4 regions of the Blastococcus goldschmidtiae genome follow, and region 2 is predicted to be linked to each of the others. Evidence: riboswitches for the same ligand, from Rfam matches in the RefSeq annotation. Region 2 holds a riboswitch; each other region holds the start of a gene.

Region 1 (7,622 bases), on a different contig from region 2:
CTCCTCTGGTCGGTGTCGGTCGCGAGGGTAGGTCGGCGACCTGTGAGCCGGGCTCTCCGCGCGAGATCGCGCGGTGCTCCGGGACGGGTCAGCCCGCGGTGCCCAGCCAGGCCTCGATCCGGTCGAGTTCGGCGTGGGTGAGTCCGCGCGTGTAGTGCGGTGCCACGACCAGCACCTGGCCGTTCGCGGCCAGCCAGTCGCGGGTGTCCTCGGCCTGGTCGGCGAGGTCGTCGTCGACCCAGACGATGCGCCGGCCGGGTTCGGCCTCGGCGAGCGCCTGCGCCGCCGCCAGCTTCCACCACCCGGCGATGCCGCCGAGCGCGCCACCGAACCCGGTGGGCAGGAGGTCGCGGCTGTGCGTGCGCAGTCCGCGGGGCAGCCCGAGCGGCTCGGCCAGCAGCCGGTCGGCCAGCTCGGTCCAGGTGGTCAGCCACTGCAGTTCGACCCGGCCGGACTCGTGCAGCGCCCGCAGCCGGGCGACGACGGCCGGGTCCCACGACAGCACGTAGCCGTTGAAGCGCCCGCGCTGCCAGCCCTCGGGGAGGTCCGGGCGCACGGCGTTGAGCACGCCGTCGACGTCGAGCAGCAGGACGGGCGGGGGAGAGGTCACCCCGTCGTCCTACCCGGGATGTGCCGGGTGGTCGCGACCACGCGTCAGGCGGTGATGGCGTCCCGGCGCTGCAGGCGCAGCCGCCGGCGCTCGCGCTCGGACAGGCCACCCCAGATGCCGAAGCGCTCGTCGTTGGTCAGCGCGAACTCCAGGCACTCGGCCCGGACCTCGCATCCGGTGCAGACGCGCTTGGCGTCGCGGGTGGAGCCGCCCTTCTCCGGGAAGAAGGCCTCCGGGTCGGTCTCGCCGCACAGCGCCGACAGCCGCCACGACTCGTCGCCGCCGGCCGGCGCCGCGGCCCAGGGCTGCGACCAGGAGTCCGCAGCGGGCTCGGACCACGGCTGCGGCCAGGCCGACTCGTCAGCGGCCGGGGAGGAATCGGGAACCAGCGACAGGAAGGGGCGGAACGAAGACACGGAGCACTCCAGGGGAAGTGGGGTGGTGACGGACCAGTACGGGCCGATCTCTCTCCGTAACGCTAACGGCGGCGAACCTCGGAGGCTCCGGCGTAAGCACCCCGAAACCGGTCCGTCCGTTTGGCGCATTGTGTCGACTTGTCGGTACGTCGACGTGTCGCCGCGTCGACGAGCCGACGGCTGGGTCCGCTCCGCACACGGGAGCGGACCCAGCCGGTGGAGTCGGATCAGGCGACCCGACGCGCGGTGTTGTAGCCCGGCACCGAGCTGACCGGCACGATCGAGACCGGCTTGCCGTAGGTCGAGGAGTGGACCATCACCCCGTACCCGAGGTAGATGCCGACGTGTCCCACCGGGGAGTAGAAGAAGATCAGGTCACCGGCGCGCAGGTCGGCGCGGCTGACGTAGTGCCCGGCCGTCGACTGGGCGCGGGAGGTGCGCGGCACGTTGACGCCCAGCGCGCGGAAGGACGAGTAGACGAGTCCGGAGCAGTCGAAGCCGCCGGGGCCCGTGCCGCCCCACTGGTACGGCTTGCCCCGCTGGGCCATCGCCACGTGGGCTGCGGCCAGCGCCCGGTCGCGCGGCGCGACCCCGTAGGCGGTCGGTACCGCGGTGAGTGCCGACACCGACGTCTGGGCCGGCAGGGAGGCGACGGCGCCGGGGCCGGGGCTCGCCGAGGCGGCGAGCGGAGAGAGCGCGATCCCCGCGCCGGTGAGAAGGGCGAGCGCTGCTCCGCGGAACGAGCGGCGGGTGATCGTGGACGTGCGAGTAGTCGTCATGGACGACGCGTTCTCCTGTTCTCCATCAACCGCCTACCGGGTTAGCTGACGGGTTCGGACGGGGAGATCGCCCGGCGCTACCGGCGGAGCCGGATCGCGCTTCACCCCAGGACTGCGGTGGGTCCCCGGTCCGGCGCCGCGAAGAGTCCGGCGCCGGTTCGGCGGTGTCCGGCCGGGTGTCACCTGGGGCGGTGACGAACGGGCCTCGGCCGGACCGCGACGACGCTAGGTCGGTCATCCGGTCGTCACAAAGTGACGGATGTGCGTCCCCGGACGCGCCGGCCGGACGACCGCGGACCCGCGCCGGACGGGCGACTCGCGAGCCGACCACGGGGGACGCCGACGGCGCTCCGGGCGTGGCGGCACGCGTGCATGACCGATCGCAACCGGCCGCTTACTTCGTCGCGGCGGCGTGGCGCAACGCACCGTCCCCGCCCCCTCGCGGGATTCCGCCGCCGCGAACCGGTCCCGGCGAGATCAGGACCATCGCCCCACGACGCCGGGACACCTCCCGCTCGACCGTGGTCCTCGCCGGGCGGGAGGGACCCGCCAGGCGTCGGAGGTGGACCCCATGACCGCTGAGCACGTGACCCCGGCTCCCGCGCGGCCCGCGCCGCACGACCCGCCGGCCCCACGGCCCGCACCGTTCGGACGGCGCACCGCCATCGTCAGCCTGACGGTCGGCGCCGCGCTCAACCTCGCCGAGGCCCTGATCGGCAGGGTCGTCGGCCAGGGCGGATCGGTCGCCGGCAGCCTGGACGCCTGGGCCGAGCGCCCGACGCTCGCCGCGGTCGGGCTGGTCGTCGGCACGATCGCCGTCCCGTTCCTGCTGCTGGGCCTGGTCGCCATGGCGCAACTCGTCCGGCCGCACATGCCGCGGCTGGGCACCACCGCCATGGTCCTCGGCTTCGTCGGCGCGCTCGGCTTCGTCGGCATCCACGCCGTCTCGATCATCGACCACGCGGCCGTCGACCAGCCCGACCGCGCGGCGATGGTCGCGCTGATCGAGGACGCGCAGACCAGCGCCCTCGCCGCGCTGATCCTGGTGCCGTTCCTGCTCGGCATGGCGGGCTCGGTGCTGCTCACCTCGATCGGCTACCTCCGCACCCGCGTGGTGCCGATCTGGATCCCCGTCGTCCTGCTGGTGTTCCTGGTCCTCGACTTCGGCGGTTTCCCGACCGGCCCCGTCGATCCGCACTGGCTCTTCGCCGCTGCCTCCCTCGGCCTGGCCGTCACGATCGCCCAGCGGACCGATCGCCAGTGGTGGACCGGTCGCATCGACGAGGCAACCCCCTGACCAGCAGCCATCAGGTCGGTTAGCGTCGCCCGCGAGGTGGTCGAGCCCGTGTTCGAGGAGCGCGCGACGCAGAAGGGCCGGGCCGCCACCACGGCGGCCCGGCTCTCCGCCGCGGCCGCGACCGGCTACCTGGTCGTCGGGCTGGGCGCGCGTCTGGCCACCCCCGCGGCCGACCGGGTGGACCTCCTCGCGTCGCCCGAGCCGGTGGTCGGTCCGGCCATGGCGATCGTCGGCGCCACGCTGCTCGGCCGTGTGCCGGGCCACCGGGTGCTGCAGCTCATGACCCTCATCGGCTGCTTCGCCTGCGTGTACGCCGGCTCCGTCGGCCTCGCCGTCCACGGCTTCACCTCCGGCGACGACCCGGCGCTGGTCTTCCGGATCGCCGCCTGGCTCACCCTCTGGACCTGGGTGCCGTCGTTCGTCACCTTCGCCACCCTGCTCCCGCTGGTCTTCCCGGACGGGCGGCTGCCGTCGCGCCGCTGGCGCCCGGTCGCGATCACCGCGGTCGTGGTCATCGGCACGATGTCGGTGCTCACCGCCTTCACCGACGTCCAGCCCGAGGGTGACCAGCCGGCGAACCCCGTCGCGATCGCGGTTCCCGATGCCTTCCTCGACGGGGCGCAGACGCTGCTCGACCCCCTCGTCCCGGCGCTCGCCCTGCTCGGGCTGGTCAGCCTGGTCCTGCGCTTCCGTCGGGCCGACCCGCAGGGCCGCCGGCAGATCGCCTGGGTCGGCTACGCGTTGGCGCTGGCCGTGCTGGCGGCGTTCGTCGCCCCGGCGCCGATCAACGTCGTCGTCACCCTCGCCGTGCCGCTCGCCATCGGTGTCGCGGTGGTGCGCTACCGGCTGTTCGGCATCGACGTCGTCGTCAACCGCACCCTGGTCGGGACGGCGCTGCTGGCCTGCTCGGCGCTGGTGTACGTCGCCGTCGTCGGCTGGCTCGGGGGGCTCGCCGGCAGCCGTGACTCCCTCGTCGGTTTCGTGGGCGCGGTCGCCGTCGCCGCCGTCTTCCACCCGCTGTACGTGCGCATCCAGCGCGCCGTCGACCGGCTGCTGCACGGCTCCCGCGGCGACCCGTACCGGGTGCTCGGCCGGGTCATCGAGGCACTGCGAATCGCCGGCTCCGCCCGCCAGGCGCTGACCCGGGCCTGCACCGCGATCGCTGCGGAGCTCAAGCTGCCCGCCGTCTCCCTCCGGATCGACCGGCCCGACGCCGCGCCGGTGGTGGAGTCGGTGGGGGAGGAGGAGCTCGCCGTCCACGCCTTCCCCCTGCGGTGGCACGACGGCGTCGTCGGCACCCTCCGGGTCGGGCACCGCGCCGGCACCGACGGCCTCGACCCGCTCGACGAGTCGCTGCTCGCCGACGTCGCCGCCCAGCTCGCCGCCGTCGGGTTCGCGCTCCGGCTGGCCACCGATCTGGAGCGCTCCCGCGACCGGCTGGTCACCGCCCGCGAGGAGGAGCGGCGCCGCATCCGCCGCGACCTGCACGACGGCCTCGGCCCGCAGCTCGCGGCGGCGGTCATGGCCCTGGACGTCGCCGACCGGGCGCTCGGGCAGGAACCCGGGCGCGCCGTACCCCTGGTGGCCACGGCGCGCGACCAGCTGCAGGTCGCCGTCGCCGACGTGCGCCGCATCGTCCACGGTCTCCGCCCGCCGGCCCTCGACGACCTCGGGTTACTCGGCGCGCTGCAGGCCGGCGGTCCGGGCCTGCTCGCCGGGAGCAACGGTGCGCCGGACATCCGGATCGAGGGCAGCGGGAACCTGGCGGGCCTGCCGGCCGCCGTCGAGGTGGCCGCCTTCCGGATCACCCAGGAGTCGCTGACCAACGCCGTCCGGCACGCGGGTGCCGGGCACATCGCGGTGCACCTGGCCGGTGACCCGGACGCCGTGCGCATCGCCGTCGTCGACGACGGCCGCGGGTGCTCCGAGAAGGCCGTGGCCGGGCTCGGTCTGCAGTCGATGTGCGACCGGGCCGCGGAGCTCGGGGGCGCCTGCCGCGTCTCGGCCGAGCCCGGCGGCGGCACCCGGGTGGCTGCGGTCCTGCCGCGAGGAGGACACCCGTGATCCGGGTCGTGCTCGCGGACGACCACCCTGCCTTCCGCACCGGACTGCGCATGCTGCTGCAGGACAGCGGGCTCGACGTCGTGGCCGAGGCCGCCGACGGGCCGGGTGCCGTCGACGTCGTCGTGGCCACCGACCCCGACGTCGCGCTGCTCGATCTGCAGATGCCCGGTCTGACCGGGGTCGAGGTGACCCGTCGCCTGCAGGAGGTCGCGCCGCGGACCAGGGTCCTCGTCCTGACGATGATCGAGGCCGACGAGACGGTGCTGGCCGCCATCCGCGCCGGAGCCTGGGGCTACCTGCTCAAGGGCGCGGGGCAGGCCGAGATCGAACGCGCCGTCCGGTCGGTCGCGGACGGGCAGGTCGTCTACGGAACGGGCGTCGCCGAGCGGGTGCGGGGCTTCTTCGTCGCCGGAGCCGGCGCTGCGGTGGAGCCGTTCCCGCAGCTGTCCGAGCGGGAGCGCGAGGTCCTGCGGCTGGCCGCCGAGGGCCGGGCCAACGCGGAGATCGCCCGTCGGCTCTTCCTGTCGGAGAAGACGGTGCGCAACCACGTGTCGAGCATCTTCGCCAAGCTGGGCGTCTCCGATCGCGCCCAGGCCGTCGCGCGTGCCCGGGACGCCGGGCTGGGGGATAGCGGCCACACCCCATCGATCGGCTGACAGGTCCGAGCCCACGATTGGCGGACGCTCCGACGGGGCAGTGAGTCCCCCAGTCGACAACGAGGAGGCGACCATGGCCGGAATGATCCGGAAGATGGTGATGTCCGGGATCGCCGCGAAGGTGTTCCAGGAAGCCAAGAAGCCGCAGAACCAGGCGAAGCTCAAGAAGATGCTCGCCGACTTCCAGAACAAGAACTCCGGCGGCAAGCGCCGCTGATCGGTTCATGGGACACCGCGGTACCGGCGGTGCCGCAGGAGCGGCCCCCGTGGCAGAGGCAGTCGCCTCTCCCGCGGGGGTCGCTGCCGTTCCCGGAGGAGTCGTGGTGCAGCCGGTGAAGTCGCGCGAGGAGCGGTGGCAGGACCGGCTCGCCCTGCCCGTCCTGGTCGCGGCGCTCGCGTCCATCCCGGCGATGTTCCTGACCGTCGCCGACGGCCACCTCGGCACCGCGGGTCACGTCATCGACATCGCCAGCGGTGCCGTCCTGGTCGCCGAGACGGTCATCCTGCTGGCCGTCGCCGAGAGCAAGCGGGCCTGGATCCGGGGGCACCTCGGACTGGTCGCGCTCACCCTCGCGGTCGTCGTCGCCATCGTCTTCGCCCTCGGCCCGGTGCAGATCCTCCGACTGGTCCGCACGGTCGGCGCGCTCCGCATCCTCCGCGCCGGGCGGATCGTCAAGGCCGCCCGCAGCGTCGGCGACCGGATGGGCTTCTCCGGCCGGCTGGCGCACGTGGTCTCCGCGGGTGCCGGGCTGCTCGTCGCCGTCTTCGTCGGCGTCGTCCTCGCCGACCCGACGTCGCGGTCCCGCGACCTGATCACCTGGGTCCTCGGTGACATCGGCACCCCGGCCATCGTCGTGCTGTCCGCGGTGGCCGGCGTCGTGCTGGGCGGCGCCACCTACCTGCTGGCTCGCGACCCCGGGAGCGACGTCGACGCCGACCCGGACGCCGAGGACGTCCGCCCGATACCGCAGGAGTGACGGTCCCGTGACGATCGGGCCGGGATGGTTCCGCGACGGCTCCCGTGGGCACCCACCGGGGCATGGGACTCATGAGCAAGTTCGCGAAGGCCGGCGTCGCCAAGAAGGTCATGGACGAGGCCCGCAAGCCGCAGAACCAGCAGAAGATCAAGAGCGCGATCTCCAACTTCACCAACAAGAACAAGGGTGGCGGCACGGGCGCCAAGCCCCGCTGATGCCCGGCCGGTGTCCCCGGCGGGCGCCGGTCGCGGGACGCGACCGGCGCCCCGGGGGCGCCGGACCGTGCTGACACCGCGCGGGATGTAGTAGACCCGGAACGTGCATCGCGTCGCCGTCCTCGACGACTACCAGTCCGTGGCCGCCGGCTTCTGCGACTGGTCGCAGGTGCCCGGCCCGGTGCAGGTGGTCGAGTTCCACGATTCCGTCGCCGACAAGGACGCTCTCGCCGCACGGCTGGAGCCTTTCGATGTCGTCGTCGCCATGCGGGAGCGCACCGCCTTCCCGCGCAGCCTGCTCGAGCGGCTGCCCCGCCTGCGGCTGCTGGTCACCACCGGCATGCGCAACAAGGCCATCGACGTGGCCGCGGCCGGCGAGCTCGGCATCACCGTCTGCGGCACCGGCGCGGGCGCCGACGCCACCGTCGAGCTGACGTGGGGACTGATCCTCGCCACAGTCCGGCACATCCCGCGGGAGGACGCCTCCGTCCGCGCCGGCGGCTGGCAGCAGACCCTCGGCGGCGACCTGGCCGGTGCCCGGCTCGGTGTCATCGGTCTCGGCCGCCTGGGCAGCCGGGTCGCGACCATCGGGCAGGCGTTCGGGATGG
Region 2 (7,622 bases):
ACCGGGACCGTGTACGAGGTCGATATCCGGCACGAGAACGCCGTGCACAGCCTCGAGCACGGCGCTGTGTGGATCACCTACGACCCGGAGGCGGTCTCCGAGGACGACATCGCCCTGCTCGCCGAGGTCGCTGACGAGTCCGGCCGGATGCTGTCGCCCTACGTCGGCCTGGATTCGCCGATCAGTGTCCAGTCCTGGAACCACCAGCTGAAGGTCGACTCTGCCGCTGATCCTCGCATCAAGCAGTACGCCGATTTCATGACCTTCAACGCCGAACTCTTCCCCGAGCCGGGTGCCACCTGTCAGAGCCCACAGTTCCTGGCCGACCCGCTCGTGGAGGATGGCGCCGCCCTCGACCCCGATTCCGGGACGTCGGCGCCGTGATCAGCTCGGCGCCCCGCGCACGCACCGCCAGGTGGATTCCACCGGCGCGTCGGCGGGAGCGATCGACAGGTCATCCAGTTCCGGACGAGTGCCGTGCCGGGCGAGCGAGTCGACGATCAGACCGGTGGGGAGGAGCGGTGACGGAAGAGACGACCGCTCGGTCGGGGTATCGCCCGCTGCGGGCCCTTCTGGGCGTGGTCGTCGCAGTCGGGCTGCTGCTGCTCGGCGGCGGAGCGGCCGTGGCGCTCGGTCTGGGTCGGGACGAGGCGCCCGGCGCGGATTCCGTGGACGCCGGCTTCTCGCGAGACATGTCCCGCCATCATCTGCAGGCAGTGGAGATAGCCAACCTGGCGTTCGAACGCACCGAGAATCCAGAGATCCGCCAGATGGCGTTCGACATCTCGGCCACGCAGACCAATCAGGCCGGTCGCATGCAGGGCTGGTTGTGGCTCTGGGGAGTCCCACCCGCTGGTGGCGAGACGATGGCCTGGATGGCGACCGACGAGCACGCCGGCCACGACGCGGCCATGGGGGCCGACGGCCTGATGCCGGGCATGGCCACCGAAGTGGAGTTGGCGGAGCTGCGCGACTCGTCGGGCACGGCATTCGACAGGCGCTTCCTGCAGCTGCTGATTCGTCACCACCAGGGTGGTCTGGAGATGGCGGAGGCGGCTGCGGATCGTGCCGAGGAGCAGGCGGTGCGCAGTCTCGCGGGCACGATCGCCGAGACGCAGACTGCCGAGACCTCGACGATGACGAAGATGCTGAGTGCCCGCGAAGGCGAGCCCTTGCCCGAACCCTGAGGCGGGGTCAGGCCCTGCACTCCCTGAGTGGTGTCGGCGCCGAGACCTTCCTCAGTCGATCGTGGCCGATCACGAGCCCGCCGAAGGTGGGTCCTTCCGGCTGCAGTACTTCCTCTGTCCTCGGCCTTGCGGCAGGCGTCCTGCTCGGCCCTCCTGTTCGCCGAACCTTGCGCTGACTGCAGGTCGCCCCGCTCTGTCGTGGGACGACGGTGACTTTGCTGGTCACACCGGCCGCCGTTACCTGACCGTGACAAACTATTCGGTGTCGTAGTACCGTCTCGCCCGGTCCGGTTGAGCCCGCGTCCCTCGACCGAGGGGCCTCGGCCGGATCCCGCCGAACTGTCATCGATGACCACCATCAGGACAGACCGGGGACCCACAGTTCCCTCGGGGTGAATCCTGCGCACTGCCCGGTGCCAGGTAGGGCGCCTTCCCGCCCGAACCCGTCAGCTAACTCGGTAGGCGGCGCGAAGGAAATGGAGCTCGTCGCGTTGGCGACCCTGCGTGCACGACCTGTCCGCGACGACCTCTCACCCGGTGAGCGATCTGAACCCTTCCGCCGGCGCCGGCGACGTCTCCTCGGCAGCACGATCGCGGGCTCTGCGCTGGCTGCCCTGATGAGTATCGCCATCAGCTTTTCGATGACTCCAGCCGTTGCGGCGCCGGGTGACGAGGCTGCGGTCGCACGGTCCGACCGTGATTCAGCGGCGGCTGAGGTGCGACGTCTCGAACAGCTGGTCGCCGAGGCGGAGGATGAGCTCTCGCGCTTCACCGTCGAGGCCGAGGCGGCCGCGGACGCCTCTCGGCGGGCACAGGAGGAGCTCGCCGCCGCGCAGGCCGCGGCATCGGCTGCGGAGGTGGACCTCCAGACCGCTACGGCGGCGGTGGAGCAGGCGCGGGCCGGAGTCGCCCGTCTGGGCCGGGAGAGCTACATGGGAAGCGATTCCCTGGAGACCGCGGCGGCCTTGCTGGACTCGGACGGCCCGGCGGAGTTCCTGCAGCGAGCCTCCACACTGGAAATGCTGACCGACGATCGCGCGGCCGAGCTCACCGAGTTCCGTGCGCTGGAGCGGGAGAAGGCCGAGGCCGGACGTGTTGCGCAGATGGCCCTTTCAGAGCGCGACCAGGCGGCGGCCGGCGCGGCTGAGCTCGAGGCCGCTGCGCAGGCGCGACTGGTCGAAGCCAAGGATGCCTACGACAGCGTCACCTCTGAGCGAACTGCCCTGCAGGGCCGGCTGCAGCAGGCCGAGATCGCGCTGCTCGAGCTCGAGGGCGCCGCGGACGGGCGGGCCGCGTGGGCGGATCGGATCAACACGGAGAACGCGCAGAGAGACGCACAGGCTGCCGCCACAGCGGCGGCGGCTGCCAGCGGTCGCGCAGTGGCTCCCACCACTGGTCGCGTGACCTCCTGCTACGGCTCTCGCTGGGGAACCATGCACTACGGCGTCGACATTGCCGCGCGCATCGGCACGCCGATCTATGCGCCCGAGGCCGGGCGGGTCCTCCAAGCCGGTCCGGCCAGCGGCTTCGGGCTGGCCGTATACGTCCAGCATCCCGACGGCTCGATCACTGTCTACGGGCACATCAACGACTACTTCGTCCAGGCCGGTCAACAGGTATCGGTCGGCCAGCAGATCGCCGAGGTCGGCAACACCGGCCAGTCGACTGGCCCGCACCTGCACTTCGAGGTGCGCACCGGCGGGCTCAACGCTGACCGAGGCAACCCGATCCCCTGGTTGGCGGCGCGCGGCGTCTCTCTCGGCGGAGGATGTTGAGCGATCGGCGCGTGTGCAGGTGGGCGCACCAGGGGCCGAGCGGGGGGCTCATGGATGCAACGCGTCCGTGGGCCCCCGATTTCGTGCGATCAGATCTCTCGCCGGTCTGCTGTCAGCAGCCCGTGCTCCTCTTGAACGCCGGACGTGCGTCGCTGAGTCAGCCGTGGCGGAGCAATGGTCGAGCCCGGGACGGTGCTCGGCTGGTTACCCCGTCGCCGCTTCCGTCGCCAGACGTCGCCCGCCAGAACCGCGACTGACAGGACGGCGCTGACGGTCAGGATCGGCGGGACCAGATGCGTCCACGAGTCGATGCTCGCCACGGAGGCGCCGACGCCGACGTACAGCACCGACCACGGCACGAGCCCGACTGCGGTCCCCAACAGGTAGGGGACGAGCCGGACGCCGCTCAAGCCGGCCGCGTAGCTGACGAAGACGAACGGGGCCACTGGCATGGCTCGCGCAACGAGTACCGAGACGAAGCCTCGTTGGCTCATCACCCGGTCCAGCCGAGCCAGACGCGCGCCGGCCAAGCGCACCACAGCGTCACGGCCCAGCCACCGGCTCAGGACGAAACCGGCCAGACCACCGAGCATTCCGCCGCCCATGGCCACCGCCAGCCCCGCAGGGAAGCCAGCAACGGCACCGACCAGGACGGACAGCGCCGTCCGGGAGATGGGGGTCAACAATGCGACGGCGACCCCGAGGACCACCATGGCCCACCTCACCCAGCCGCCCTCAGCCAGCCAGGCGCGCATACCCTCGACGTTCGGCAGCTGGACCGATACGGCAACCGCTGTGCCGATGAGCAGGACCGCCACCGCGGCAAGGACACGCACCGAAACCCGCCGGGGGAGTGGGGTCACCCCGTCACCCGGACAGGTAGCTGCCCCGGCATCCGGCTGGAGCGGCGCGCCTTCCCGAGGTGTCGCCTGCGGACCAGTCGCATGAGCAGAGCGACCAGCAGGACCAGCGCCATGGCCGCGAGCATCGGTACATCCCCCGTGTACACGGGGTGAAGATTATTACGTCTGGTAGTAGCCGACCGTGGGAGTGCGTCGTCACGGTCGCGCGCAACTGTGGTGAGCTCGGAACCCGATAGTGCTCCCAGTACTGTACCGACCTGAACTCCATGAAGGGGCGCCGCTGGACGACGCTGCGACTCACTGGAGGACCCTCGACGAGCCGGTGACTGACTGAGAGGGTCGCTGGCGCACCCCGGGTCCCCACCGGATCACTGCCCGCTGGGCTTGCTGGAGGTCACAGCCAGGCTGAGTTCTGCAGGGGATCCGGTGGCCCGGGACGTGCCGACTGGCGACAGGGCTGAGCGCCTCGAGCGCCGATCAGTGAGCGACCGGCGTGCACGTCCCGAGACCACCGGGTGCTTCCCCGCTGCTGCAACAGCCAGGAGGCACACATGAACGATCCCACCGTCGCGGCCCGTCCGGCAGGGCCGGTGTTCGCCGGCATCGACTGGGCCAGTGCCGACCATGCGGTCTGCGTCGTCGATGCCGCCGGCGCGGTGTTGTGGCGCCACACGGTCGCGCATAGCCGCGCCGGGCTGGCTCGACTGGTCACCCGCCTGACCGAGCTGTACGTGGTTCGAGTCGGCATCGAACGCCCCGACGGGCCGGTCGTGGAGGCGCTGCTCGACGCCGGCCTGCCGGTGGCGGTGGTGCCGCCGCGGCAGGTGAAGAACCTGCGCTCTCGTTACCGGGGCGCGGGCAAGGACGACCGGTTCGACGCCTATCTGCTGGCCGACACGATGCGCACCGACGGGCACCGCTACACCGACCTGACCCGCGACACCCCCGCCACCACCGGCCTGCGCGCCCTGGTGCGTGCCCGCCAGGACCTGGTCGAGGTTCGGGTCGGTCTGGTCAACCAGCTGCGGCACACCCTGGAGCTGGCCTTTCCCGGCGCAGTGGGGTTGTTCTTCGACCTGCACAGCCCGATCGCCCGCGCCTTCCTGCAGCGCTTTCCCACCGCGGCCGAGGCAGCCGTCCTCGACGAGGAGACGATGGCCGCCTGGCTGGCCGCTGAGGGCTACTGCGGACGCACCCCGGCCGCGGTCTTCATCGACCGGCTGCGCAGCGCCCCGGCCGGGCTCACCGGTATCGAGGCCGATGCCCGCCGGCACATCACCCTGGCGCTGCTGGCCGCCATCGACGCCATCGAGGCCCAGGCCGCCGCCCTCAGCCGGCGGATCAAGGAGACCCTGGCTCTGCACCCGGACGCGCCGATCTTCACCAGCCTGCCCCGCGCCGGCCAGATCAGAGCCGCCGCCCTGCTGGCCGAGATCGGCGACGCCCGCGGCCGCTATCCGACCGCCGATGCACTGGCTGCCGCGGCCGGTGCCTGCCCGGTTACCTTCGAGTCAGGCAAGCATCGCGCAGTCGGGTTCCGCTACGCCGCCGACGCCAAGCTTCGCCGGGCGCTCACCGACTTCGCCGACGACTCCCGCCACGCCAACCCCTGGGCCGCCGACATCTACACCCGCGCCCGAGCCCGCGGCATGCGCCACCCACACGCCGTTCGAGTGCTGGCCCGCGCCTGGACCGCCGTCATATGGCGCTGCTGGCAGGACTCAGTTCCCTACGATCCGGCCCGCCACGGCGCCCTCAACCGCTACCTCAACCAGGACGCCGCAGCGGCGGCTTGACACAGGGCTACTCAGCCGGTGAGCACCTCTGGGCGACCCGCATCAGGGTCGGGGTCATCCCCTCCGTCGGCAGGTCGTCCCGCCAAACGTCGCGGACTCTCTGGATGACCACCTCCGGGAGACCCAGGCGCCGTCGGTTTGTCTTGGCGGCTTACTACTACGTGGACCAGTACCCTGAGATCGGTTCGTGAAGGGGGTGGTCGTGCCAATGCGAAAGCTGTGGATCCTGTGGTTGTTCGCCGGTGTCCTGTCGATGCACGGCGCCCAGCACGTCTTCGCCGAACCGGGGGTCGGCGGTAGCGCCTCGGCGCACGCCGATAACGGCATCGGTCACCCATCCGCAGCATCGGCCGCGTTCAGCCCGGAGTCTTCGCTCAGCGGTTCCTCCGTGGCCGCCCCCATCCAGCGTTTGGCGGCAGTAGCCGGGATTCCGACGCCGGGTGATGCACCGGATCATGACCTCGCCAACCACGCGTGGTCCCTGTGTCTCGCGGTCTTTCTGGCTGGGTTCCTCGCTCTTCGGGCAACGGGTCGAGGGCGGCGCCTTGCTTCGTCGGCCCGGTGCGCCGTCGAACGCGGGCTACGACCGCCGATGGGTTGGTTGAGGCCTCCACGACCACCGGAACTAGCGTCGCTGTGTCTCCTGCGGATCTAGGCCGACCGATCTGGACCCCGCCGACCAAGGCGTCGGAGGGGTCGAACGGCACGCCGGCACCGCAACCAACAGGAGACTGCAATGACCCGCACCACAGCACGACTCGTCCAGCTGACCGGCGGACTCATCGCCGGCACGATCATCCTGACCGGTTGCTCGGGCAGCTCCGGTGGCTCCTCCGCCGGCAGCAGCCCCGGGGCGGAGAGTTCTGCGACCGAGGAAGCGACGTTCAACGATGCTGACGTCGCCTTCGCGCAGGGCATGATCCCGCACCACGAGGGGGCCCTCAGCATGTCAGATGTCGCCGCGGAGCGAGCCACTGATCCCCGCGTCGTCGACTTGGCCAACCGCATCGAGGCCGGGCAGGACCCGGAGATCGATCTGTTGACCGGATGGCTCGAGGAGTGGGGTGAGCCGCTCGAGTCCGATGGCATGGGTGGCATGGACCACGGTTCCAACGACATGGACATGGACATGGAGGAGATGCCCGTCGCGGGTCCCGAATTCGACCGGATGTGGCTGCAGTCCATGATCGAGCACCACATGGGTGCTGTGCAGATGGCACAGACGGAGCTCAAGGATGGACGGGACACTGAAGCGCTGGAGCTGGCGCAGCTGATCAGCGAGACGCAGATGCAGGAGATCGCCGAGATGGAGGCACTACTCGTAGAGCTCGGCGGCTGATCTCCACCTGGTGCTGCCGGTCACTGATCGGCAGCACCAGGTGCCTGATCACCCTTATATTCCCGCCTCCGAGAGGCTCCATCGTTGAGCCGACACAGCGGGCGCCGATGATGCGGTCGAACAGCGACCGCCCACCGGTGTGACCGGGCCACCGGCCGCCGACTGCCATTGGTTGTCGATCGGCCGATGACGACCGACGACCCGGGGGCAGCCTCCCAAAATGACGTACCCGCTGGTCCAAGAGCTCGCCGAGAAGATCCCCGTCGCGGTGACCTGCCGGGTGCTCGGCTTCTCCACGCAGCCTTCTACAAGTGGCAGACCAGCCCGGTCAGCCAGCGCGACCTCGCCGACGCCTACCTCACCAACGCCCTCATCGACGCCCACGGCGATGACCCGGAATTCGGCTACCGGTTCGTCGCCGACGAAGTCGCCGGCGTTGGCCTGGTCGCCGGTGAGCGGCGGATCTGGCGGCTGTGCTCGGCGCAGAAGCTCTGGTCGACCACGGTGCGCAAGGGGTGGCGGGCAAGAGCCCCGGCCCGGCGGTGCACGACGACCACGTGCAGCGGAACTTCACCGCGCCCGCCCCGGACCGGGTGTGGCTGACCGACATCACCGAGCACCCCACCGCGGAAGGCAAGCTGTACTGCTGCGCGGTCAAGGAC
Region 3 (7,622 bases), on a different contig from region 2:
GGGCCTGGTCGAGCAGCGTCACGGGAGCCGTCCGGCTGGTGTTCAGGATCAGCGCCAGCTCGTCGAGCACGAATTCGCTGACACCGTCGGGCCCCACGCCGGCGGCCCCGGCTTCCCCCGGGCGGGGGTCGACGGGAGCGGGACGATCTGCCGCGATGTCCAGTGCCAGCTCGAGCTTGAACGCGGCCAGCTTGGCCTCGGCGGCAGTGACCTGCTGCATCAGCGCAGCCGATTCGGACGAGGAGCGCCGGCGCGGCAGCCAGGCACCCAACCGGTCCACCTGGGCCTGCGGCTGGGGATCCACCGGCTCCCACGGTGACGGCGCGGCGTCGATGGGCACGACGGTCACACCGACCGCGAACCCTCCTCCCACTGCCATGCCCCGACGCTAGCCCCGGGGTCTGACACTCCTGGGGCGTTGACCAGCTGGTCCGCGTCTTCGAACGGTGCCGGGGAGCGGCCGGATCCACTCGGCGGCAGGTGCGACGGCGGCACCGCCAGAGCGGTGCCCCCGAGCAGTCGATGACCGCTCGGGGGCACCCGTGCACTGCCTTTCACGTCGGCCGCCTCAGGGGGTGAACGTCACCTGCTCGGCCATCGCCAGCATCTGCTCGCGACTCAGACCGTCGCTCCCCAGCAGCAGGAACAACCGGTCCGCGCCGGGTAGCTGGCCGACGACGTACCAGCACGCGCACGAGCCGTCGCCCCCGTCCCCGAGTGCCATGCGGCCCGCGCCGCCCTGGATGGTGACCGGTTCCGGGCCGTCGGCGAAGGTGAGGCCCTCCAGAGCACCGTCGAGCGCCTCGTCGCCGCCGAAAGCCCACAGGCTCAGTCGGAGCAGTTCGTCAGGCTGCGTCGCGCTGACCAGGTCGATGCTGCGGCTCTCCTCGTAGCCGCCGACCTTCCAGCCGGCCGGCGCGAGCCCGAACTGCAGGTCCAGGGACTGCGGCCGGTCGACGATCGACGCCGCCACGGGGAGCAACGCCGACGTGCTGCTGTAGGCACCTTCGCCCGAGACCGCGACCCACAGGCCATCGGGCCGTTCCCACAGGAGGTCGATCGACCCGTCACCGCGCAGGACCTCAGCCTCGGCGGCACCGACCGGAACCGTCCCCGAGGGCTGGTCGCCGAGCCCGACGTCGTCCATGCCTCGTGGATCCTCCGGGTACAGGACCACCAGCACGCGGTCGCCGCTGTCGGAGGTGTAGTCGGCGGCGTGGACCAACGGCTGGTCACCGAAAAGGGGAACCCCGCCCCAGCGGCTGAACATCGGCCTCACACCGGGCGGGGGCGCCTCGACGGTCAGGGGAAAGGTGACCACCTCGGCCGCGACGAGGTCGATCGCGCCAGGAACAGTGCCGCTCGGCAGCTCCGTCCGGCCGCCTGGCGCAGCTGGGCGATCGGACGAGGCGACGGCGATGGCGACCACCCAGGCAGCAGCGAGGGCGAGAACCCCGGCGCCCAGGCGGACGAGCGTCCGGCGCCGTGCGCGAAAGCTGGCCCGTCGACCGCTCCGGGCGTCCTCCGCCAGCTGGCGGGCGGCCACCACGGAGGCGGGCTCGTCACGGAACAGCCCCTCGAGGGTCCGCGGGAGGTCCTCCGAGCTTTCGTTCCGGAGCAGGTCGAGGAAGCTCTCGGGCAGGGACGGGAGTGCTTCGTCCCGGACGCCTACCGCCGCGGCGAGCCGGGCGTCCAGCTCCTGGTCAGACATCACGGGAGGCCTCCTGGTCACGGTCGGACGTGGACAGTGCGGCACGCAGCCGGGTGCGGGCGCGGTGGAGCCGGACACGAACGGTTCCTGCAGGGATGCCGAGCACCTCGGCCGCCTCGGCAGGAGTGAGCGACTCCCACGCGATGAGCGTCATCAGCTCACGGTCATCGGGCGTGAGCAGCTCCAGCGCCTCGTGCAGGCGTCCGTCCTCGTCGTGGCGGCCGGCAGGGTCTGGGATGCAGGCGCCTGTCTCACCGAAGGCCGCGGCCAGGCGCTCACCCAGCCGGGCAGCACGTCGGGTACCCCGCACGGTGTTGGCCAGGCACCGCCGTGCGATGCCGAAGAGCCAGGGACGGATCTCGTCGGCGTCGACCGGCACGTCGTCCCGGCGCCGCCAGGCGGTGGCGAAGGTCTCGGCCACGACGTCGAGGGCGTCCTCGCGCGACGCCGTCCGGCGAAGCGCATAGCCGAGCACGGCGGAGCCGTTCGTGCGGTAGGCGTCCTCGAGGAGCGAAGTGGAGGACGGGGGCGGGTGGTCGGGAGTGGGCGCCGGTCGGCCCTGCATCGCCATCACACACCTACATGTCCGGCACACGGTCGAGCGTTACGGCGTCGGCGTGCCGGATGGGCGCGGCAGGAACGACGGAGGGCCTCGACCGGCGGATGCGGGTCAAGGGCCTCGAGTTGCTCCCCCGACTGGACGTGAACCAGTAACCCTGCGATGTGATCCTGGGCCGCTTGCTGCCGTTGGCTCGCCTTGAATATGCAGGTCAGAGGCACCGTGGGGCGTTGGCTGCGACCGCTCGTGATGGCTGGTTGCGGGAGCATCGGGTGCCTAGAGAGTGCCTGCCGAGGGGCCCGTCCCAGCGACCTCAACGCCAATCTTCTCCCAGGCAGGGGACGTCGTCGGCGCCGGCATCGCCTACGTCGACCGGCCTGCTCGAGCGGCCCCCGCCCGACCGGGAGCGCGCCGCCGTCGCCGGGCGGCGCCGCGCTGCAGCGGGAGGGCCCACGACCCCGTCGGCGGCGGCCCGCCATCGATGACGCATGCGATGTCGCTGTAGGTCAGTCGGCTCCGCCGTCCGACTGCTCCTCACCTCGCGGTTCGACAGCCTCGTCACTGTGGATCACAAGGGTGCCGGACTCGGCTCCCGCGTCCTCGAGACGCCAGATGAGCTCTCCGACGTGCCGTTGCAGCCGCTGCCACTCGTCGTCCGGGTGCGTGGCGCCTCCGTCGAGCTCCCGGTGCTCTGCGAATGCCCGCAGGTAGGCCTTCAACCCCGCCCCCAACGTCATCAGGTCGTATCCAGACAGCGTCACGCTGTACGTCGTGCCGGGCTTCATCCCGCGACCGTAGGCAGTCCGTCAACACGCTGACCGGAGCGTGTCGACGACCTCCGTGGGTTACCTCTGCGCGGTCACCGCCCTCGGTGGTGCGTGCACAGGACTGCTGGCACGCCGCGTCGAGCGCGCGATCCACGACCAGCACGGCGAGGGACTGATCTCCACCGAGACAGGCCAGGGGCCATGGCTGCGGCGGCGTGCCCGAGCGTCGGGCGGCCCGTCGACAGCGCCCCCTGCCCCACCGAACCTTAGGGCAGGGGCCGCTTGTCGTCGGTCCTGAGCTCAGCGGACCACCGCGTTCAGTCGGTTACCCGGCTCACCGGAACGCCACGTGGGGGTGATCCATGTGGTTGGCCGTGGCGGATCCACGGTCTTCCATCGCACGCCACGCCCAGCCGGTCCACGGACCGGCGATCCGCTGCCGCCAGATCACGCTCTCGACGCCGAGTCGCGCCGCGTTGTCGATCACGAACTGGGCGACGGCGTCGCCCTTGGCCCGATCGGAGTAGACCATGAAGTCAGCCGCGCGGCCCTGGGTGGGGGTGTGCCCGGGGCGGGTGACGACCGTGGAGACGCCGAACCGCTCGGCGATCTCCTGGACGCCGGGCCGGACGTGCGGATCCCACGCCCCGTAGGCGCTGGAGGGAGCAGCCGCTCTGTGGGCCGGGGCCGGGGCCGGGGCCGGGGCCGGGGCCGGGGCGATGGCAGACCGATCCACCCCTCGGCTGGCGCGCTCGGAAGCCGCGCGCGGCGCGGCTGCCGGGACCGCCTCTCCGCTGAGGACGAGCCGCTGACCGACGCGCAGGACGTTCGGGTTCGCGCCGATCGCCTCTCGGTTGAGGGCGTGCAGCTGCTGCCAACTGGTGCCGTGGCGGGCGGCGATCCTGCTGAGCGTGTCTCCCGCCCGCACGGTGTACGCACCCGAGCCGCTGGCCGCTGACGGCGTCGGGCCGAAGCCGCCGATGCTGAGCACCTGACCGATGCGCAAGACGTTCGGGTCGGACCCGATCGTGTCTCGGTTGTCGGCGTGGATCGATCGCCACGAGGTGCCGTGGCTGGCCGCGAGCTCGCCGAGGGTGTCGCCGGAGCGAACTGTGTGGTCCCCGGAGTGGGCCTGGGCGGGGGCGATCATCCCAACGGAGACGGCCGCTGCTGCCGCGACGACCACGGCGGGTCGTGCCACGGCCGCCACGACAGGGTTGCGGGTCGGACGGCGATGCCGCCCCTTGTAGCGCTTGGACATGGGTGATGACCCTCTCGCCGCCTACGGGGTTAGCTGTCGGGTTCGGGCGAGAGTTGCCCGGCCGCATCATGCGGCTTCACCCCAAGGCCCGAAGGCCTAGTCCTACGAGGTGGGTCCCCCGCGCCTGCCCGTCGCTTTCGACAGGACCGGTGACGGTGGGCAGGTTGGGCGGTGCCGTCATCCGGGTCCACCGCTCGGCGAACCTCAGCACGGTAGGCAGACCCCCGACGCAGGCAGCAACCCCCGAGCCAGTTTTCCCTGGCTCGCCCGCGAGGATGAACAACGCGTCACCGGGAGCCTGCACCGCGTGTACTTGTCAGCTCCGGCCGACCACTTCTTCCGGGGATAGCCGGTCTGGGAAGTCCCACCTCTGGTTGATGGCGAGCAGCCGGTAGGTATCGCGGCGCCGTAGCCGGCGGTCGGCCCTAGGTGCGGGCCCCGGTCTTCGTCGACGTGCTCCCCGGAGAAGGGCGGCACCTGGATTGGTGGACGTGGCCGAGGCGCTGCGGGCTCACCCGGACCGCATGCGCCCGGTCGCAGCCGATCGAGACCGACGCGCAGCCCGTCCAAGGGACCCCAGCTGGTGGCCCGCATTGAGCACAGCAGCCCGCGGGCGAGGCCGATCGGCGGTCGCCTGTCGTCGCAGTCGCTCCGCCCGGTTACCCGGAGCCCGACTGCGATGCCTGATCGCCGAGGCCCGGGAATGATCCCAGCTGCTCGGCGACCCGGGGCACATCCCGCCCTTGCGCTACCCGGTCTGCTCGCGGATCTCGAACACCATCCGCACGGCCCGCTCACGCAGCACGTCGGGATACTTCTTCGGTGCTGGCACTGCGCCACCCTTCCGTGGAGTCAGTGCCTCCACCAGACCCGGCGCGGTTCAGGTCGGAGCGACGACGGGTGTGGGATCGGTGCGGTTGTCCGACCGTGCCGTGCGCGCCAATCGACGCCCGCCGGTGAGCGACAGAACGGCAGTGAAGACGACGGCGCCGGTGAGGACGATCATCGTCCCGGAAGGCACGTCGAGGTGGTAGCTGAGGTTCATTCCGACGAAGCCGCATCCAGCGCCGATGACTGTGGACAGCCAGAGCATGCGGGAGAAGCGGTTGGTGAGCATCCTGGCTACGACGGCGGGGATCACCAGGGTGGCCGCCACAAGGGTGACCCCGATGACCGTAAGGGTGGCGAGGATCGCCAGTGAGAGTACGAGCATGAGCAGGGCATCAGTCCGGGCGACACGTACGCCGCTGACGTCGGCGACCTCGGGGTCGAAGGTGGCGAACAGCAGGGCGCGGTAGTTGAGGAAGATGACTGCGACGGCGAATGTCGTGATGCCGGCGAGGGCCAGAACGTCTTCGGCCGAGACTCCGATGATGCTGCCGAACAGCGCGGCGTCGAACGAAGGTCCTCTGCTGCCGTAGTGCGACAGCAGCGCCACGCCGAGGGCGAACGACGAGGTGGTGATGACGCCGATCGCCGCGTCGGCGCCGATTCGCCGGCTGCGGGTGACCTTGTTGATGGCCAGCGCGGAGGCCAGGCCCCACACCCCGGCGCCGAGGTAGTAGTTGATGCTGATGATGGAGCTGGCCGCAAACCCCCCGAAGATCGCGTGGGACAGGCCATGGCCGATGTAGCTCATGCCGCGCAGGGTGATGTAGACGCCGAGGAGGCCGCACAGGCCGCCGGCGAGGGTGGCGACGCCGAGGCCCTTGATGAAGAAGGCGTAGGCGAATGGCGCTAGAAGCGTCTCCATCAGGCGCTGGCGCGGTGATCGGCGGCGTCGTAGCGGTCGAGGACCACGGGCATGCCGAGATGCTCGAGCACCTCCACCGGGGCGCCGAACGTCCGCTCGAGGACGGGGCCGGTGATGACCTCACGCGGTGATCCCACGGCGAGGACGGTTCGATTCAGTGCGACGAGTCGAGGTAGATGGGCGGCCACGCCGTTGAGGTCGTGAGTGGTCAGGAGGATGGCGACGCCTTCGGCGTTGAGCTCGCCGAGCAGGTGGAGCATGTCGTGCCGACTCGTGAGGTCCACCCCCGTGGTCGGTTCGTCCATGAGCAGCAACTGCGGGCGGCGCAACAGGGCCCGGGCGATGAACATCCGTTGCTGCTGCCCGCCGGACAATTCGCGGATGTGCCGTCCGGCCAGCCCCTCGATGCCGAGGCGGCCCAGAACTCGGTGGACCTCGGCCCGCTCCTGGCGGGTCGACCACGGGAGGGTCCGCCCGGTACGGGCCATCAGCACACACTCGGCGACGGTGACGGGAAAGTTCCAGTTCACGGTTTCCAACTGCGGCACGTAGGCCACAGCGAGGCCTCGACGACGGGTGATGGTGCCCCGCTGCGGTGTGGCCGTACCGGTCAGAAGTCGCAGCAGGGAAGTCTTGCCCGAGCCCGAGGGCCCGACCACACCGATGAAGGCACCGGGGGGAATGGTGAGACTGACGTCTTCGAGGACCGGGCTGGCGTCGTAGCCGAATGTGGCGCCCTGGATTCGGACCAGGTAATCGATGGTCACCTGCTCGAGGTTCACTGCGGGTACGTGGCGTCGTCGCGGACCGCGGGAGTGGTGTCCAGGGCAGCGAGCAGGGACGCCTCGCCACCGAGGCCGTTGATCATGGTGACGTAGTTGTAGCGCATGAGGCCCGTCCAGGAGTGCTCGGGGTCGCCAGGCTCCCCGGGCAGGTCGTCGTCGCGCAGGGTGTCCTCGTACCGGGCGCTGGTGGCGCGGCCGATCTCCTCGAGTACGGCAGAGGGGAACACCTCCGAGCCGAAGATGACCGAAACGTCCTCGGCCCGCACCTGGTCGATCAGCGCCGCGACCTCCCGCGGCGTGGGGTCCTCGAAACTCTCAGGCTGAATCGCTCCGATGACTTCCCACCCATAGGTCTCGGCGAAGTAGGCATAGGCGTCGTGGTAGGTCAGCAGCTCCCTACTGTCCGCCGGAACCGACTCCTGGTCGGCCCGCAGTGCGTCGGAGAGCTCAGTGGCCTGGGCGTCGAACGCCTCGTAGTTGCGCTGATAGACATCCTCGCCGTCCGGATCCGCGTCGCTGAGGGCATCCCGCACCACAGCGGCATATCGGATCGCCCACGTGGGGTCGGTCCAGAGGTGCGGATTCGGCTTCCCCTCCTCCCGCGGGAAGGAGAAGTCGTAGATGTACTCGCTCTCCGGCAGCACCTGCGTCCCGACCTCCACCAGTGTCGCGCCGTCGGCCATGTTGGCCTCGGCCAGGTCCTTCGTCGGTTCCTCCAATTTCAGTCCGTTGATGAAGACGAGATCGGCCTCGGAGAGCACCACTGCCGCACTCGGCGGGGGGTCG
Region 4 (7,622 bases), 270 kb from region 2:
CCGCCTGATGCGCGCCTACGAGTTCGCCGGCGGCACCGCCGTCGTCACCGGCGCCGCCAGCGGCATCGGCGAGGCGCTCGCCGTCCAGCTCGCCGACCGGGGGAGCGCCCTGGTGCTGGTCGACCGGGACGGCGACCGGCTGACGGGTGTCGCCGACCGCATCCGCGAAGCTCATCCTCAGCTCGAGGTCGACACCTACGTCGTCGACCTCGCCGACGACGCGGCCACCGACGCCCTGGGGACCGCGCTGGAGACCGCCCACCCGGGGACGACGCTGCTGGTGAACAACGCCGGCGTCGCCCTGGGTGGCCGCTTCGACCAGGTCACCCTCGAGGAGTTCGACTGGGTGCTGGCGATCAACTTCCGTGCCGTGGTGCGGCTGACCGCGGCGCTGCTGCCCACGCTCAAGGCGCATCCCGGTGCGCACCTGGTCAACGTCTCCAGCATCTTCGGCATCTTCGCCCCGCCCGGCCAGGCCGCCTACGCCGCCAGCAAGTTCGCCGTGCGCGGCTTCAGCGAGTCGCTGCGGCACGAGCTCGCCGACGACGAGGTGGGCGTCACCGTGGTCCACCCGGGCGGCATCCGGACGCGGATCGCCGAGAGCGCGCGCCTGGGTTCCGGGGTGGATCCCGCCGAGGTGGCGGAGGGCCGTGCGCAGATGGCCCGGCTGCTGCGCATCCCACCGGAGAAGGCGGCAGCCCAGATCGTGGCCGCCATCGAGAAGCGCCGTCCCCGGCTGCTCATCGGCCTCAGCGCGCGGGTGCCCGACGCGCTCGTGCGGCTGCGGCCGGGCAGCTACTGGCGGCTGGTCGCCCGGGGCATCGCCGCCCGGGGCTCCTCCGGCCAGAGCTCCTCCGGCCAGAGCTCCTCCGGCCAGAGCTCCTCCGACATGGGCGGGACGGCCGCGCGAGACTGACCGGGTGACCGTGCCCGCCCAGTTCATCCGCGCCCACACCCGTCCGGTCCGGCCCTCGCTGGTGCCCGAGGTGCAGCTGCTGGTCGCCGCCGACGTCGTCGCGCTGTGGGAGGCGATGGCCGTCGAGCAGGGCCGGACCGCGCAGGAGCCGCCGTTCTGGGCTGCGGCCTGGCCCGGTGGGCAGGCGCTGGCCCGCTACGTGCTCGACCACCCGGAGCTCGTCGCGGGCCGGTCGGTGCTGGACCTGGGCGCCGGCAGCGGGCTGGTCGCCGTCGCGGCGGTCATGGCCGGCGCGACGCGGGTCGTGGCCAGCGAGATCGACCCCTTCGGGCTGGCCGCCATCCCGGAGAACGCGGCGCTCAACGGCGTGGCCGGGATCGAGCCGGTGGGCGATCTGCTGGGAGAGGGGCCGCCGTCGGTCGACGTCGTCCTGGCCGGTGACGTCTGCTACGACCGGATCATGACCGACCGGGTGCTGCCGTTCCTGGACGCCGTTCGGGCCACCGGCGCCGAGGTGCTGATCGGTGACCCCGGACGGCCGTACCTGCCGCACCACCGGCTGGTCGAGGCGGCCGTCCACGACGTCGTCGACACCGAAGGCGGGCCCGCGCGCGTCCGCCGGACGACGGTGTGGCGGCTGCCGTGAGCCCTCCCGGCCGCGCGGACGGGAGATGCGTCACGCCAAGAAATACGGTCACGGCGTTGTCACGAACCGATAACAGCCGTTACGTTGGCCCGGTCCGGCCGGCGGCTCCCTCACCCGAGGGTTCCGCGCCGGGCGCCGCCGAATCGTCCCGAGGGGCGAGCCGGGGACCCACCGAAGTACTGGGGTGAATCCCGGCCCCGGACCTCCAGTCCGGGGTGGGGTAGGGCTGCTTCCCGCCCGAACCCGTCAGCTAACCCGGTAGGCGGCTCACGGAAGAACTGGACAGCCGCAGGCTCTCGCCGCCCCTGGAGGGCGGCTGCTCTGCTGCGCCCTGACCCCCGGAGCAGAACCTCCTCATGAACCTCCGCACCACGGTGAACGCACGTCTCCGCAACCGCCCGCCCCTCGGTGCGCGCCGGTCCGCCGCCCTCGTCGGCGTGGCCACCGCCGGCGCCGTCATGGTCGGCGTCCTCTCGGCCGGTGAGCCCGAGGCGCAGGCCGTCGCGCAGACCGAGTCGATGAGCGTCGCCCAGCAGCTCGGCATCACGGCGGAGTCGGCGCCCGCCCTGGACACCGACGTCGTCGCACCGCTGGAGAAGCTGGCCGCCAGCCGGAGCGCGCGGGACGCCGAGCAGACAGCCGCTGCACTGAACCAGATGGCCGCCGAGCAGGCCGAGCACGACCGCCGCGCGGCCGAGGAGGCCGCCCGGCTCGCGGCCGAGGAGGCGGCCCGGGTGGAGGCTGCCCGCGCCGCGGAGGCAGCCCGGGCCGCGGAGGCAGCCCGGGCCGCGGAGGCAGCCCGGGCCGCGGAGGCAGCCCGCGCCGCGGAGGCAGCCCGGGCCGCGGAGGCAGCCCGCGCCGCGGAGGCAGCCCGGGCCGCGGAGGCAGCCCGCGCCGCCCGCGCGGCCGCCCCGGCGCCCCGCGCGGCCGCCCCGGCGCCCCGCGCGGCCGCGCGTCCGGCGGCACCCGCCGCGCCGTCGGGCTCCTACCAGAGCTACGCCCTGCAGAAGCTCGGCGGCAACAGCTCCCAGTTCTCCTGCCTGGAGAAGCTCTGGGGCAAGGAGAGCGGCTGGAACCCCAATGCGCAGAACCCGCGCAGCACCGCCTACGGGATCGCGCAGTTCCTGGACAGCACCTGGGCCGGCACCGGCATCGCGAAGACCTCCGACGGCTACCGCCAGATCGACGCCGGGCTGATCTACATCAACAACCGCTTCGGCTCGCCCTGCGGCGCCTGGTCGCACTCGCAGGCCAAGGGCTGGTACTGAGCTGAGCCCCCCCGGCCGGGATCGCGTGATCCCGGTACGTCGACGCCCCGGAGCCGCCGAGATCTCGTGATCTCGGCGGCTCCGTGCGTGCCGGGCTCAGCCGAGCAGCCCGGCCTCGGCCTTGGCGAGCAGCGCGGTGCGCACGGCGGAGTCGACGACCGCTGCGAACGCCGGGTCGGCCGCGTCCCGGGCCAGCACCGCCTCCAGCATGGCCGGGAAGGTGGCGGGGGCGACGGTCAGCACGAGGGTCCCGCCCGCGGCGAGGAAGCGCACCGCCCGCTCGCCGACCGGGACGTTCGTCACCGCGACCGCGCTGCCCAGGTCGTCGGAGATGACCGGGCCGGAGAAAGCCACCTCCCCGCGCAGCACGTCGCCGATGACCACCGGCGAGAAGGCCGCCCGGGAGGCCGGGTCGATCCGGCTGTAGGTCGCCGACGACGTCATCACCATCGGGTGCCCCTCGGTCCGGGACAGCGTCTCCGTGAACGCGGTCACCTGGTCGTCCCGGCCGTCGTGACGTCATCGACGACGTCCGCGGTGTCGTCGGTGTTCCCGCGCACCCGGCCCGGTCCCGGGAAGTGCTCGAGCGTGGAGGTGACCCCCGCCGCCGCCAGGCCGTCGACGACGGCCGTCGCGGCCGGGACGACCTCCGCACCGGGCCTGGGACGGCTCGGCCCGGGGGTGCCGGACCGTGCCGCCACCGCCGGGCGCGCCGGCCCCGCTCGCCCCGGGGCGCACACCGGCATAGCGTCCGGTCATGACCGAGGAACGACCAGGACCCGAACGGGGCATGCCACCGGGCGGCCTCGTGGGCCGGTCCGTCGAGGAGTTCGTGCAGCAGCTCCGGGGCTTCACCGACCGGGCCCGGACCGTCGCCGGGTCCATGCCCACCAAGCTGTCCATCCCCGCGCTGCCGAGCCCGCCGGGGGCCATGTCGGCCGCCCAGCTGCGGGCGGTCGCGGACATGGTCGCCGCACAGCGGGCCGGGATCGCCGGCATGCGCGCCCAGCTGGATGCCTTCGACCAGCAGCTCGCGGTCTTCGAGCGGATCCTCGAGCCGCTGGTCGAGTGGAGCGGCACCTGGGCCCGGCTCGAGGAAGCGGTGGGCGACCTGGTGCGGCGGGACGGCGGGAGCCCCGAGGAGCCGGGGCCGGACCCGGACCGCTGATCAGTCGGCGAGCAGTTCCCCGGTGGCCACGAAACGCGCGGCGACGTCGCGCACCTTGGTGTTGGTCTCCATCGACACGCGCGTCAGGGCCTGGAACGCCGCCTCCGGGGTGAGCTTGAACCGCTCCATCAGGATCCCCTTGGCCTGGTCGATGACGCCGCGGGTGTCCAGCGCCGCCTCCAGGTGCTCGGCCCGCTGGACCGCCGCCGCGTAGAGGTAGGCGTTCGACACCGGCACGACGGCGTAGGCGGCGAACCGGCTCAGCAGGTCCCAGGTCCGCTGATCGGCGGCGGTGAGCTTCCGGGCGTAGACGTTCAGCGCTCCGGACACCTGCTCGTGCACGGGCAGCGGGACGGACAGCATGCTGTCGCAGCCCGCCTCCGCCGCGATCGCGGCGAAGTCGGGCCACTGGCGGTCCTGCCGCGTGTCGGCGATCTCCGACGGGCGCCCGGTGGCGGCGGCGCTCAGGCAGGGCCCGGAGCCGAGGCGGTACTGCTCGTGGTCCAGGTCGAGGGCGAGTTCTCCGCTGGCCGCCACGGTGGTCGGCTGGGCGCCGCGCAGGACGGTCACGGATGCGATCGGCGCCTCGGGAAGGACCCGGGCCGTCAGCTCGGTGACGGTCCGGACGACGGATTCGAGGGAGTGCTCGGCGAGAGAGATGCGGCCCAGGTCGGCCAGGGCCGACTGGACGGCGACGGCGTCCGGCGCGCCGGCGTCGGGGGTGTTCACGTGCCTCCGTGCGGGTCGACCGGGCCAGCGGCCCGGTCGGTCTCGGCGGGACTCCCTGGGCGGGCTCGTCCACTGGAGGGATTCCTCCGGGCGCCGGCTGTCTGACGCGCGACCAATATACCCGGCGGCCGCCGGGCGGGGCCTTCGCCGGACGCACGTGCCGCCCCGGGGAGGCGCCCGCGGGGCCTCAGCGCCAGGTCGTGATGCGCACCGTCGTCCCGCGTGGACACGAGCGCAGCTGTACCAGGTCGCAGAGCTCGTTGACCAGGTGGAGGCCCCGCCCGCTCACCTGCTCCGGCGGCGGGACCCGCCGCCCGACGAGCGGGTCGCTGATGTGCCCCCCGTCGCTGAACTCCACGATCGCGGCCTCGTCGGTGCGCCACATCGCGACCGTGCCGCTGCCCCCGCCGTGGCGGACGGAGTTGGCGACCAGCTCCGAGGCGGCGAGCTCGAGGGCCTGCGCCTGCTCGGCGGACAGGCCGCAGGAGCGGGCGAACGTCACCACGGTGCGCCTGGTCGCGCGGGCGTCGCCGGCGCCGTAGATGCCGCGCAGGACGCCCTCGCTCGGCTGGTGCAGCGGTGTGGCGAAGGTGGCCGCCGCGGATTCGCGGGAGAAGGCGGTGCTGGGCCGGCGGTGCTCGTGGGTGGAGACGAGCGGGTGGGACTGCAGCGCGCCGGTGCGGACGGCGCGGGGCAGGTGGGTCTGGTCGTAGGGGCACAGCAGGCGCCAGGCGGGTCCGTCGTCGAAGGCGGTGTTGAGCAGCAGCTCGTGCAGCCGGCACTCGGCGTACTCCGCGTCCCGGCGGCCGGGCCAGGCCGGTTCACCGACGCCGCGCAGGCCGCGCCCGGCAGCGGTGGTCTCGTCCAGCACCGTCCGCCAGGCGCCGATGATGCGGGCCGGGTTCCCGCCCAACGCGGCCATGTCCAGCCAGCGCACCGGGGCGGCGGCGCCCACGGCGTCGCGCAGCAGCTCCAGGCGCCCCGGTGGCTCGGCGACGACCACCTGCTCGCCCCGGGTCAGCCCGTCCCGGACGAACGGCAGCACACCGGCGAGGAAGGTCTCGTCGTCGCGGTAGAACAGCGCCTCGTGCTCGAAGCCGGCCGGCGCGGTCGCGAACGCAGCCGGCGGCGTCATCCGCGCGGGTCGGTGAAGGTGACCGGTGCGACGTCGTGGAGACCGAGGATGTGCCACACCCGCTGCAGCAGGGGAGAGGCGCCGCGGACCTCGAGCGGGACGCAGCGGGCCTGCAGCTCGCCCGCCCAGCCGGCCAGCGCCCGGCACCCGGCGACGTCGATGAACTCGAGACCGCTCAGGTCGAGCAGGGCGGTGTTCCCCGCCGGCGTCCCGGCCAGCAGCGTGGCGAGCCGATCGGCGCTGAAGGTGTCGACGCTGCCGGTCAGCACGAGGCGGTCGTCGTCGAAGAACAGCCGGAAGGGACTCAGCTGGTCGGGTCCGTGCCGCAGGGGGTGGACGGCGAGCACGGCGCCGAGCGTGGCCGGCGGGAGGTCGCCGCGGTAGGCGCACATCGCCGACATCCCCGAACCGGAGGCGATGAACTCGTCGGCGGCGTGCTCCCAGCGCACCAGCTCCTCGATCAGGCCCGGGTCGGCCGCGAGCTCGGTCACCTCGGCGACCACGCGCAGGCCCCGGTAGCCGTCGTCGAGCGCCCTCCGGGTGGCCGCGTCGTAGAAGGCGCGCTGCGGGTCGGCGCCCAGGGCGCCGGCGGCGGCGGAGACCTCGGCAACCGTCATCGTCTCCAGCGCACCGCCGGCGAGCAGGGCGGCGACGTCGCCGAGGGAGCCCGACGGGTCCTCCAGCGCGGCGATGGCCCGGTCCCCGACGCACAGCAGCCGCTCACCGCGGACGAGCCCTCCGGCGAGGAACGCCCGGACGGCGTCACCGAACGGCTCGTCGTCGTCGTGGACCCAGCAGAGGTGGTCGGCGGAGTGCGCGGCCGGAGGTTCGGTCACCGATCCGTGTGCGCGCATGTACCGACCGTATGCCTCCGGGGGCCCGAGCAACAGGGGTGGTGACCCACGCCTCCGTCGCTCAGAGCGCCCGGAGGATGTCCTCCACGCGTTCGCGGGCGTCCCCGAACAGCATCCGGCTGTTGTCCCGGAAGAACAGCGGGTTCTGCACGCCGGCGTAGCCGGTGTTCATCGACCGCTTGAACACCACGACGCGCTCGGCCTCCCACACCCGGAGCACCGGCATGCCGGCGATCGGGCTGGCGGGGTCTTCGGCGGCGGACGGGTTCACCGTGTCGTTCGCGCCGATGACCAGGACGACCGAGGTGGCGGCCAGGTCGTCGTTGATCTCGTCCATCTCCAGGACGACGTCGTAGGGGACCTTCGCCTCGGCGAGCAGCACGTTCATGTGCCCCGGCAGCCGCCCGGCCACCGGGTGGATGCCGAAGCGCACGTCGACGCCGCGCTCGGTGAGCTTGCGGGTCAGCTCGGCCACCGCGCTCTGGGCCTGCGCCACGGCCATGCCGTAGCCCGGCGTGATGACCACCGACGTGGCGTCGCGCAGCAGTTCCGCGGTGTCCTCGGCGGAGATCTCGACGTGCTCGCCGTAGTCGACGTCGGAGGCGGCCGCGCTGCCCTCGTTGCCGAAACCGCCGGCGATGACCGAGATGAACGAGCGGTTCATGGCCTTGCACATGATGTAGGACAGGTACGCACCGGAGGCGCCCACCAGGGCACCGGTGATGATCAGCAGGTCGTTGCCGAGCAGGAAGCCGGCCGCGGCCGCGGCCCAGCCCGAGTAGCTGTTGAGCATCGAGACGACGACCGGCATGTCGCCGCCGCCGATCGAGGCCACCAGGTGCCAGCCCAGGGCCAGCGCGATCACGGTGAGCACGGCCAGCACCGGCAGGTTCGGCTCCACCACGA

What was found. Region 2 has a riboswitch for cyclic di-AMP ahead of RM425_RS06740 (M23 family metallopeptidase). Riboswitches for the same ligand answer to the same signal wherever they lie in the genome.
Region 1: linked by a shared signal. The riboswitch ahead of RM425_RS12265 (C40 family peptidase) and the one ahead of RM425_RS06740 (M23 family metallopeptidase) in region 2 are both predicted to bind cyclic di-AMP.
Region 3: linked by a shared signal. The riboswitch ahead of RM425_RS09475 (LysM peptidoglycan-binding domain-containing protein) and the one ahead of RM425_RS06740 (M23 family metallopeptidase) in region 2 are both predicted to bind cyclic di-AMP.
Region 4: linked by a shared signal. The riboswitch ahead of RM425_RS05470 (aggregation-promoting factor C-terminal-like domain-containing protein) and the one ahead of RM425_RS06740 (M23 family metallopeptidase) in region 2 are both predicted to bind cyclic di-AMP.

Annotation. Positions count from the first base shown of each region.
Region 1 covers NZ_JAVREI010000007.1:178,688-186,309, forward strand. The annotation lists gene RM425_RS12255 (HAD domain-containing protein) at 89-610, opposite strand; gene RM425_RS21805 (WhiB family transcriptional regulator) at 655-1,026, opposite strand; gene RM425_RS12265 (C40 family peptidase) at 1,254-1,805, opposite strand; cyclic di-AMP (ydaO/yuaA leader) riboswitch at 1,821-1,979, opposite strand; gene RM425_RS12270 (hypothetical protein) at 2,377-3,102, shown strand; gene RM425_RS12275 (sensor histidine kinase) at 3,139-5,166, shown strand; gene RM425_RS12280 (response regulator transcription factor) at 5,163-5,822, shown strand; gene RM425_RS12285 (hypothetical protein) at 5,896-6,039, shown strand; gene RM425_RS12290 (hypothetical protein) at 6,089-6,799, shown strand; gene RM425_RS12295 (hypothetical protein) at 6,871-7,014, shown strand; gene RM425_RS12300 (D-2-hydroxyacid dehydrogenase family protein) at 7,118-7,622, shown strand, end outside.
Region 2 covers NZ_JAVREI010000002.1:417,577-425,198, forward strand. The annotation lists gene RM425_RS06730 (DUF3105 domain-containing protein) at 1-384, shown strand, start outside; gene RM425_RS06735 (DUF305 domain-containing protein) at 522-1,187, shown strand; cyclic di-AMP (ydaO/yuaA leader) riboswitch at 1,510-1,667, shown strand; gene RM425_RS06740 (M23 family metallopeptidase) at 1,805-2,962, shown strand; gene RM425_RS06745 (TVP38/TMEM64 family protein) at 3,052-3,780, opposite strand; gene RM425_RS06750 (hypothetical protein) at 3,822-3,971, opposite strand; gene RM425_RS06755 (IS110 family RNA-guided transposase) at 4,377-5,621, shown strand; gene RM425_RS21630 (DUF6153 family protein) at 5,830-6,276, shown strand; gene RM425_RS06760 (DUF305 domain-containing protein) at 6,358-6,960, shown strand; partial or broken gene RM425_RS06765 (IS3 family transposase) at 7,160-7,622, shown strand, end outside.
Region 3 covers NZ_JAVREI010000005.1:38,911-46,532, reverse strand. The annotation lists gene RM425_RS09495 (DUF222 domain-containing protein) at 1-379, opposite strand, end outside; gene RM425_RS09490 (hypothetical protein) at 569-1,714, opposite strand; gene RM425_RS09485 (RNA polymerase sigma factor) at 1,704-2,282, opposite strand; gene RM425_RS09480 (hypothetical protein) at 2,777-3,055, opposite strand; gene RM425_RS09475 (LysM peptidoglycan-binding domain-containing protein) at 3,372-4,238, opposite strand; cyclic di-AMP (ydaO/yuaA leader) riboswitch at 4,303-4,451, opposite strand; gene RM425_RS09470 (metal ABC transporter permease) at 5,179-6,051, opposite strand; gene RM425_RS09465 (metal ABC transporter ATP-binding protein) at 6,051-6,818, opposite strand; gene RM425_RS09460 (metal ABC transporter substrate-binding protein) at 6,830-7,622, opposite strand, start outside.
Region 4 covers NZ_JAVREI010000002.1:148,454-156,075, forward strand. The annotation lists gene RM425_RS05455 (flavin-containing monooxygenase) at 1-8, shown strand, start outside; gene RM425_RS05460 (SDR family NAD(P)-dependent oxidoreductase) at 8-916, shown strand; gene RM425_RS05465 (class I SAM-dependent methyltransferase) at 921-1,562, shown strand; cyclic di-AMP (ydaO/yuaA leader) riboswitch at 1,689-1,842, shown strand; gene RM425_RS05470 (aggregation-promoting factor C-terminal-like domain-containing protein) at 1,919-2,830, shown strand; gene RM425_RS05475 (glycoside hydrolase family 3 N-terminal domain-containing protein) at 2,927-3,325, opposite strand; gene RM425_RS05480 (hypothetical protein) at 3,322-3,570, opposite strand; gene RM425_RS05485 (hypothetical protein) at 3,588-3,998, shown strand; gene RM425_RS05490 (GAF and ANTAR domain-containing protein) at 3,999-4,727, opposite strand; gene RM425_RS05495 (sensor histidine kinase) at 4,915-5,862, opposite strand; gene RM425_RS05500 (MEDS domain-containing protein) at 5,859-6,716, opposite strand; gene pntB (Re/Si-specific NAD(P)(+) transhydrogenase subunit beta) at 6,778-7,622, opposite strand, start outside.